One region of the Paenibacillus sp. MER TA 81-3 genome, then DNA from elsewhere that is predicted to be linked to it. Evidence: riboswitches for the same ligand, from Rfam matches in the RefSeq annotation. Region 1 holds a riboswitch; each other region holds the start of a gene.
The links. A riboswitch is a leader RNA that binds a small molecule or an ion and turns the genes downstream of it on or off. The one in region 1 is predicted to bind thiamine pyrophosphate.

Region 1 (3,280 bases):
GAACGGAGCAAAGTGTCGGATGAGGCCCCGATGGAATGCCCGCCCCCTGAAGGATGGGGAGAACGGAGCAAAGTGTCGGATGAGGCCCCGATGGAATGCCCGTCCCCTGAAGGATGGGGAGAATGGAGCAAAGTGTCGGATGAAACCCCGATGGAATGCCCGCCCCTGAAGGATGGGGAGAACGGAGCAAAGTGTCGGATGAGGCCCCGATGGAATGCCCGTCCCCTGAAGGTTGGGGAGAACGGAGCAAAGTGTCGGATGAAACCCCGATGGAATGCCCGTCCCCTGAAGGGTGGGGAGAACGGAGCAAAGTGCCGGATGAAACCCCGATGGAATGCCCGCCCCCTGAAGGTTGGGAAGAATGGAGCAAAGTGTCGGATGAAGCGATTCCCCATCAGTCTGAACGCGCCACTGTACGAACGGAACATTTCGTTCATGATAAAGAGTCGAAATACCTTACTATTTGACAGAGAGTATGATAGCACATAGAACTTGCTTCAAACGCGGTCGCCCATCTTCGAAAGGCCTCGATTACGTTTATGTTGGATGGCTATATCATTTCGGAGACAAGAAAAAAAGTTTCTATTACTAAGGCAGCTACAGAATATTGTGAAACCCAACTCCCTGCGGAATTGGGTTTCTCTTTTAACACAACTGTGAAAATGCTTCTATCTCCATTCGGCCGGAATATCGTTCTGCATCATGCCGCGCGTCCGTTCAGCGTTTCGGCCATGGCAATCGTTATACATTTGCTCCAACTCATTGTCATTCATTGATGGATGCATTTGCTTCATCCATGGGAGCATTTGCCCGAACCCGGAATCATCCACAGCCGCATAAGCAGCCGTGCCCATGACGAAGACTGCGGCCAGCACGGTAATAGCGATGACACTCTTTTTCATTGTTCATCCCTCCTTGTGAATTAATGTACATGAAAAATGTGTAGAAACGATGTAGACGAAGGGGTTCATTCGGGTCCAAAATGCTGGACTTTACGTTGACCGGGGACTATAATTACGAATGAAACGGCAAACTTCGACAACTATATACGCACGCTAGGGGTGCTGGAATATGGCCGGCTGAGATTGTATCCCATTAAAGATACCGACCCTTACACCTGATCTGGATAATGCCAGCGTAGGAAAGACGTTGAACCGCGTCTCTAATATCAGGTTTCATGCTTGTCAGATGTCCTGTAACTTGCTGCGCTTCTGGAACGCCAAGTGGCTTCCGAAGGTTATACGCAGCGGCGAGACGGGCAAGCATTAACTTGAAAGAAGGAGAAGATGGCGGTCATCGCACCATGCATTTTCGCATGTACGCATATAATGGCAGAACAGCGTCCCGATGAGGGGCGCTTTTTTTATTTTCATAGCATGCATTGGTTGTCGTCACGCCGTTGAAAAGCACGAAACGAAAGAGTTATGAACGAATAGAAAGGCGGGGGATTGACGATGCAAAGAACGCGGATGGCACGCGGATGGTTGCTCGCACTTGTCATGATGATGACTGTTGTGCTGGCTGCATGCGGAGGAAAGGGTCAAGAGGCAGCGCCTCAAAATAATGAGGCGGCGCAAAGCGGTGCTCAAGATCAGGACACGGAGCAGCCGAAGGAGAAGAAGGACGTCAAGGTGGTGCTGGAGTGGACTCCGAATACGAACCATACCGGCCTCTATGTTGCGAAGGAGCAGGGCTTCTATGAAGAGGAAGGCTTGAATGTGGAGATTATCCAACCGGGCACCGGCGGAGCCGATGCGATGATCGCTTCCGGCGAGGCGCAGTTCGGCATCAGCATTCAAGAGGGCATTACACTTGCGCGCGTACAGAACGTGCCGATTGTGTCCATTGCCGCCATCATTCAGCACAATACGTCAGGCTTCGCAGCGCCGAAGGACAAAAATATTAAGACGCCGAAGGATTTCGAAGGCAAAACATACGGGGGCTGGGGCTCTCCTGTGGAAGAGATGGTAATCCGTTCTCTTATGGAGAAGGAAGGCGCGGACTATGACAAAATCAAGAACGTCAACATGGGTTCGGCGGATTTCTTTACGGCCGTAAAGAAGGATATCGACTTCGCGTGGATTTTCTACGCCTGGACGGGCATCGAAGCCGAGCTGCGCAATGAGCCGATAGATATGATGTATGTTAATCAATACTCGGATAAATTAGATTACTATACTCCGGTCATTGCGACGAATGAAAAGCTGATTCAAGAGGATCCTGAACTTATAAAAGCATTTATGCGCGCAACCTCCAAAGGCTATCAATACGCGATCGACAAGCCGGAGGATGCAGCCGATCTTTTTTTGAAGGCCGTTCCGGACTTGGATAAAGATTTGGTTGTGGCAAGCCAGAAATGGCTCAGCTCGAAATATCAGGATGATGCGGCACGTTGGGGCGAGCAGAAGCGGGAAGTGTGGGATAACTACATGAACTGGCTGCTCGACCACAAGCTGATGGAAAAAGCGATTGATATCGATAAAGCGTACACGAACGATTTCCTTCCTTCGGCTTAACATTCAGAAGGACACGAGAAGGGAATGTGCAGAACGGATAGGAGACTTGACTAAGGAGGAGAAATAAAATGGTGAACAGCTTAGTGAGCATTCAAATTATTCCGAAGACGAAGAATGGGGAAAATGTGATCCCTTACGTGGACCGTGCGATCGAAGTCATTCAAGCCTCAGGCGTGAAGTATCAAGTGGGACCGCTGGAAACGACGATGGAAGGCGAACTGAGTGAATTGATGCAGGTCATTGAACGGATGAACGAAGCGATGATCGAATTGGGTAGTTTGAACGTCATTTCCCAGGTCAAAATTTTGTACATGCCTTCTGGCATTACGATGGATGAATTGACGGTGAAATACCGGCCATGAACCGACGCCGTCTCGCAAAGGCAGGACCGCCCATAGCGGCGTTCCTGCTATTTATCTTATTATGGCAAGTCGGGGTCATGGTGTCCGGCGTAGAAAAATGGATGCTGCCGAGCCCGCTCGATATCGTGAAGGAAGCGTCTGACAACGGGAGCGCCCTCCTGGTGCATACGCTTGCAACGCTGAAGCTAACTATCATAGGGTTCGGAGTCGGGGCAGCTGTAGGGCTTCTGCTCGCGTTTCTGCTTCATCCGATTCCCTGGCTCAAAGACGCCATTTATCCGTTGGTCATCGTAAGCCAGAACATCCCGACCATCGCGCTCTTGCCGCTGCTCATGATTTGGTTCGGCTTCGGCATGATGCCGAAGATTGTCGTCATCACGCTCGTCTGCTTCTTCCCGATAT
Region 2 (3,280 bases), on a different contig from region 1:
GTTCGCCAAGCCCGTCTTGGCATGGTCCGACTTATGCACGATGCTCTGATTCAACTCCACCACGACGATCCGGTTTTCCATTTGAAGATGAGCGAGCAGATGCTGTACCGTCATTGTCTTCTCAGGCAATTCCATTCCTTCACCATTCACAGTAATCTGCATATGCGTAACGCCTCCTTAACTGAATTCCAAGGCCCGAACCTGGGCGCGTTGCGGAGAAAAATGTGTCATCACCGGCCAAGGCATCTGCTGAACTCCGTCCGTTATCCATTGCGCTAACCCGATCCCAGTCGCTGCGCTGAGCAATATTCCGTTGCGGTAATGTCCTGCAGCAAGCCACAAGCCATCGTATCCTTTCACTGGTCCGATGAAAGGCAGTCCGTCTGTTGTAGCCGGACGCAGACCCGCCCATGCTTGTATCCATTCCGCTTCTGCCAATGCAGGAACAAGACAAGTGGCCTGACTTATAAGCCGCTGTATCGCTCCCACCTTCACGGTCCGGTCATATCGCATCGCGTGAGATGTAGCACCGATATAGATGTTCCCTTCGCTTTTAGGTACGATATAAGTTCCGTTTCCATAAACAACAGACTCCATCTGTAAGGCATGAGAGCGTACGACGGCAAGCTCCCCTTGCACCGGATAAAAAGTAAGATCAACGCCCAAATCTCTCGTCAACATACCGCTTTCCAAGCCGGAACAAATAATGACGGCGCCCGCGTGCCAACTCTGGCCTAACGTTTCCACCCCAATGACTCGGCCGCTCTTGTGTAGAATATGGGTAACTGTCTGGCTTTCCACTATTCTGGCTCCGTAACGCTCCGCACTTCTTGCAAGTGCAAATGTCAATTTCGTTGGTGAGACGTGCCCCTCATCTGTAAGGAAGAAAGCTCCCTGCAGTTCAGAGCTCAACCTCGGTTCCATCTTCATCATTTGTGACGAAGGATGCCATCGGATGCCACCTGAATCGATACCACCTTCATTCGAATATGTATTGGTCTGCTGCAACTCATTCTGAATGTCTTGCACGTCTTCAGCAGAACCGACAGGAATGAACAGTCCTCTCTTGCGAAGCTCAATATCAACGTGCGACTGTTCCCACAGCTCTTCTGCCCATATAGAGAAATAATCTAGGCTTAGACGAGCAAATGATCCGAGGCCCCTATGTTTGAAACGTTCTGCGACAGGTGCCAGCATGCCCGCTGCTGTACATGTCGTGCCAAGCCCAAGACGGCCGCGCTCAAGCAGAGTGACTTGCAGACCTCGCTTGGACAGTTCGTATGCGATAGCACAACCAATGACGCCGCCGCCGACAATAAGCATATCCGTTGTCTGCGACTGGTGAGTGGTATAAGACATTTTTTTCTCCTCCCGCACAATGTAATGGTGGACAAATGTGTATCTCTCTATGACCGAAGCATTGAAGTGCCTTGAACGGCAGCCATTAATGATTCTCTATACCGTCGAGCAGATAGTGCAGGGTGCTCGTCATGCCAGATGCCGGACATGACCGCCACACCAGAAGCACCAGCCGAGATCACCTTTCCGATGTTGTCATAAGTAATTCCTCCGATGGCTACGATGGGAATCGTAATCGCTTGTCTGCAGCGCCTCAGTGCTTCCTCCCCTTTTGGCTCCCGTCCTGGCTTGCATGCTGTTGGGAAGACATGACCATAGATGATATAATCGGCGCCTTGCTGTTCTGCTTGCCTTGCTTCTCGTTCGTCATGCACGGAGACACCCATCAGAAGCTGAGCGAACGCGGCGCGCACCGCATGCGGGGGCAGGCTATGGTATGCCAGCTGTACGCCACGCAAATTCGCAGCGGCAGCCACATCCACGCGGTCGTTGACAATGAGTTTATGCTGAGGAATCCCCGCTTCCCGATACTGCTCTACTGCGTCCCACATCATGCGCGCGGTCCACTGCTTCTGCCTAACATGGATGGCATCGACATAAGGATGTATGTCTACCGCGATCTGGACACATTCCAGAAGGGACTCGCATTCGGGTGTAACCGCATGCAACCACGGGATTATCATAGGAAATTATCCTTTCTTGATCGGATATTGACTGAGCATCGCTAACGTGCTGCAGCATCCATCCGTCACGAGGACAAAATAAAAAGCCACTCTCCCGCAGAGAGTGGCTTTGATTGAAAGTAGGAACCGAGCTAGATGTACCGGTGAAAGGAGAAAGGCGTGCGTGTTCAAGTGCCATGCCAAGCATTCAAAAACAATATATCCTCCAGAGAATGCCGCGAACAAAAAATCGCGGATTGTGCTGCAATAGCACCTCTAGCATATATCTACTGCTGAGCAAGCCAAGACTTACACGATTCTCAAGCCTTATGTAACCAGTCATGAGCAAGGATGACCCAATCAATCCACACTTCCCTACGCTGGTATAACCCAGATCAGGTGTTTAGGGTCCGAAGCCTGCGCTTCATCTCAGCCGAATCACGGCACCCCTAGTGATGGATGCAATATTCATGATGTGCAATGCAACGTTAGTGTAACATGAAACATAACAATTGGAAAGAACTTCTTCCTTTATGTCCTTAATGTGTTCCCGTTACTCCGAAATCATCTGTAGAAGCTCGGTCCGCATGATAGAATAACACGTCTCCGTCAAGAAGGCGGAATGTGATTCCATAAGGATCTGTAAATTCATAGTTAAAACCTTCACGCTTCCATTGATTCGTTAATGGAGCATCAATATATTGCAGGTGCGGAAGATTCAACTCTCCATTCCGGATGGTCTCGATGTTAAAGTTGACTATCAGATAACCGTTCCGTAAGAAGAACGGAGCTTTGTCATCAAAATGAAACTGACGGCTCAGATCATAACCTTCCGGCACGATATATAATTTGGATGGCAAGTTATACTCACCGTACCATTGCTGAATCGACGCGAAGGCTCGTGACGGATTGACTCCTTGCGGAATGGCGAGCGGTCCCAGAAAAGTGCGCAGCTCTTTCGGCAAACCAATCAAATGGTATCCGCCAATATTAGTTTCCTTCTTGGCCCGCTGCACCCATTCCCTAATGAAGACCTGTTGGCTCTTTGTCATCTGACTTCCGTGCAGGTTGTAATAGGCTGCGGCTGTGTCGACAATGGATTGTGCATTCATGTTGCGCAATCGGGCGTCCAGTACAACATTGCGCTTAACGACATCGTGTTGCGACCCAATTTTCACAAATTTCCGCTGTTCCGTATTATAGTAGACGTTCACTTTTTGCCGTTTCTTGCCGTCCTTGTCCACGAAGTAGAAGCTCGG
Region 3 (3,280 bases), on a different contig from region 1:
ATCATCACGCTTCTGCGCGCGCGGATGCCCCTTGGCCAGATCCGCGGCATGCGCCGCTATCTTATATGTGACGACACCTTCGCGCACATCGTTCTTATTCGGCAGCCCAAGGTGCTCCTTCGGCGTGACATAACAGAGCATCGACGTGCCGAACCAACCGATCATGGCCGCGCCGATAGCCGACGTAATATGATCATATCCCGGTGCAATATCCGTCGTTAGCGGTCCAAGCGTATAGAACGGTGCCTCTTTGCAAATTTCCATTTGAATGTCGACGTTCTCCTTAATCTTGTGCATCGGCACGTGGCCTGGCCCTTCAATCATCACCTGCACATCGTGCTTCCAGGCGATATTCGTCAGCTCGCCCAGCGTGCGCAGCTCGGCGAATTGCGCTTCATCGTTCGCATCGTATATACTGCCCGGCCGCAAGCCATCGCCCAAAGAGAACGACACATCGTACGCCTTCATAATTTCGCATATTTCCTCAAAGTGCGTGTACAAGAAATTCTCCTGATGATGTGCCAAGCACCAGGCCGCCATAATCGAGCCGCCACGGGAAACGATGCCGGTCATACGCTTGGCCGTCAGCGGAATATAACGCAGCAGCACGCCCGCATGAATCGTGAAGTAATCGACGCCCTGCTCCGCCTGCTCAATGAGCGTATCGCGATATATGTCCCATGACAGCTCCTCCGCTTGACCGCCCACCTTCTCCAACGCCTGATAAATCGGCACTGTTCCTACTGGCACCGGACTGTTGCGAATAATCCATTCCCGCGTCGTATGAATGTTTTTGCCGGTGGACAAATCCATTATCGTGTCGGCTCCCCAACGAATGGCCCACGTCATTTTCTCCACTTCCTCGTCAATGGAAGAAGCGACGGCGGAGTTGCCGATATTGGCGTTAATCTTCACGTGGAACTTACTGCCGATGAGCATCGGCTCGCATTCTGGATGATTGATGTTTGCGGGTAAAATCGCCCGCCCGCGCGCAATCTCATCCCGCACAAGTTCCGGCGACACGCCTTCGCGGATAGCGGCGAACTCCATCTCAGGGGTTATGATGCCGCGCCTTGCGTAATGCATTTGCGTCACGTTGCGGCCGGAGTGCGCCTGCAGCGGCTGACGTCCTGCCTGCGGGAAGATTTCGGCTCCTGCCACGTGAACTGCTTCAGGTGTCCGAAAGCCATTATCTTCCGGCTGCACATGTCGTCCGCTGTACGCATCGACATCGCCTCGTTCAAGCACCCAGGCATTGCGCAGCGGCGGCAAACCGCGGCGAATGTCTACCGAATACGCGGCGTCCGTGTACGGACCGCTCGTATCGTAGACGCGCAGCGGATCATGATGCTCTATACCGGTCGGCGTTTCTGTCGAAGCCAGCGTAATCTCCCGTTCCGGAACGAGCATATCGGGACGCGATCCTTGTGTGTACACTTTCCGGCTATTCGGAAACGGCGCGCATAACACGCGCGGCTCAGCTTGCGCTGAATGGGGATGTAACGTATGAGACATGACATGATTCCTCCTTGGAATGAACTGCTTACACCGTTCAAGCGCTGCCGGGAGTCCTTGCTAGTCATTTTCCAGCGGGCGTTAGTAGGCTGAGAAGCGGCTGGACAACAGCTTTGTCGTGGAGCCACGTCCCCTTGTCTGCAAATTGCAGCAGAATTGCATCCTGTCAGGTATAGTCGAAAAGCGTAAAAAGGAACCACGCATGAAGAGATTGCTTATGATGAAGGGATCAGCTCCTATACAAAGGGGCAGGTTGTACGTCATTAATAACATGAATTCCGTCATGCAGACGCAAAACAAGCCGGTCCCGAAAGGAACCGGCTTTCCTGTAGAATGAGTGTTGCGCAGGCAAGCTTTATATTAAAGCAAGCCTAAGCATCTCTGCTGTGCCGATTACTTCCCTACGCTGGTATAATCCAGATCAGGTGCAAAGGGTTTAAAGTCTTAATCGCGACCTTGTCTCAGCCCACGCTCAGGGCTCCCCTAGTAACGCTTATGTAAGTCATAATTGGCAATATTTCACTGCCACACCCTTACAATACAGGATTGCGTAAATTTTGGCAACGTATAATTCACTCCCCTGAGTAAAAGGGACTTTCGTAACAGCCTCTAAAACAGGCTTAATCCGATTGCCTGCCTCACAACGCAAGCTCACTTTAAAGCACGGAAGTAAGAGTTTACAAAAGCCCACGAAAAAGTGCACAGCACACCGCGCGCTTAAGCTTACTTCGATACCTTTCTCCTGTAACGGGGAGTTCCTCCGCCGAAGCCTACTTGCTGGATCAACCTGGCAGCGCATCGGGAGAGCATTCGTACACTTGTTCAAAGAAACGACTAGAACCCGGATGCAGCAAATCGTAGTAGTCCTGGAACAGTTGATCCGCTTCCTTGCCGAGCCAGACATCCGGCAGCAGCTCCTCAGGAAAATCGGGATCGATAAACAGGAACTTCCGGTACCTGTGGACCAGCTTGGTCTTCTCCACGAAGCAATAACCGTCCTGAACATCCTGCCCCTTCTCCGCCATGCTCAGCAATCTTTCATACCCCGGCATGTACTCGTTGATAAACTCCGCATAAGCGGCATTGATATCCTCGATGTTCCAGCATTTCTGCACCAACTGTCTGGGCGTGCTCCACGCGACATGGTCCGCTAGGAAAATTTCCACATGGTCGGTAATGTGGTGCGATTCCGAGATCTCCCTGACTTTGTCGGCAAGGTCGTTCGGGCTAATCCACGTGCTCGTCGTCAACATGCCGAAGCCGAGCCACGCCAGCTCTTTACGCAGCTGATCCCGCACGCCCCGCTGCTTTTCGGGAATGTTGTAGCTGGCAATGCACCACTTGCCGTTCCACTTGTCGGTCTCCTGCTTGTAAATGCGCGCAGCGGCCTCGTCCAGACGTCTCTTTCCGCGAGGAGACATCGAGTAATAGCTGCGGTTCCCTACTTTGCGCGATTCCAGCCACCCCTGGCGAAGCATGCGCGAGATGGCAGCCCGAACCGCCTGTTCGGTCAAGCCGAATTCCCCCATTAAACAGGTCAGGCTCCCGACCCAAATTTCACTGCCGTAATGCCGGACGTACTCGCCGTAAATGGTAAACAGCATGGATTGCGGCCTCACGTTCACCCACTCCTAGTTCGATTCATTCTATAATTGGCAAATGTTGCATCTTGTCAAATTGTATCACATAAGGCTGTGGAGTAAAACGCTTTGTGCCAGCGGTTTTGATAACCGAACGCCTTCAAGGCCGCACCTCTGTCGACCGT

Region 2: it holds a riboswitch for thiamine pyrophosphate, as region 1 does, so the genes downstream of both, M3650_RS15250 (thiamine phosphate synthase) here and M3650_RS08250 (ABC transporter substrate-binding protein) in region 1, are expected to answer to the same signal.
Region 3: it holds a riboswitch for thiamine pyrophosphate, as region 1 does, so the genes downstream of both, thiC (phosphomethylpyrimidine synthase ThiC) here and M3650_RS08250 (ABC transporter substrate-binding protein) in region 1, are expected to answer to the same signal.

The regions. Positions count from the first base shown of each region.
Region 1 covers NZ_JAMAWB010000005.1:36,216-39,495, forward strand. Annotated here, with positions in the region: gene M3650_RS08240 (hypothetical protein) at 156-467, shown strand; gene M3650_RS08245 (hypothetical protein) at 669-902, opposite strand; TPP riboswitch at 1,048-1,162, shown strand; gene M3650_RS08250 (ABC transporter substrate-binding protein) at 1,455-2,516, shown strand; gene M3650_RS08255 (thiamine-binding protein) at 2,585-2,878, shown strand; gene M3650_RS08260 (ABC transporter permease) at 2,875-3,280, shown strand, end outside.
Region 2 covers NZ_JAMAWB010000009.1:227,092-230,371, forward strand. Annotated here, with positions in the region: gene thiS (sulfur carrier protein ThiS) at 1-162, opposite strand, end outside; gene thiO (glycine oxidase ThiO) at 178-1,377, opposite strand; gene M3650_RS15250 (thiamine phosphate synthase) at 1,407-2,042, opposite strand; TPP riboswitch at 2,377-2,482, opposite strand; gene M3650_RS15255 (hypothetical protein) at 2,561-3,280, opposite strand, start outside.
Region 3 covers NZ_JAMAWB010000020.1:44,543-47,822, reverse strand. Annotated here, with positions in the region: gene thiC (phosphomethylpyrimidine synthase ThiC) at 1-1,515, opposite strand, end outside; TPP riboswitch at 1,897-2,010, opposite strand; gene paaX (phenylacetic acid degradation operon negative regulatory protein PaaX) at 2,298-3,134, opposite strand.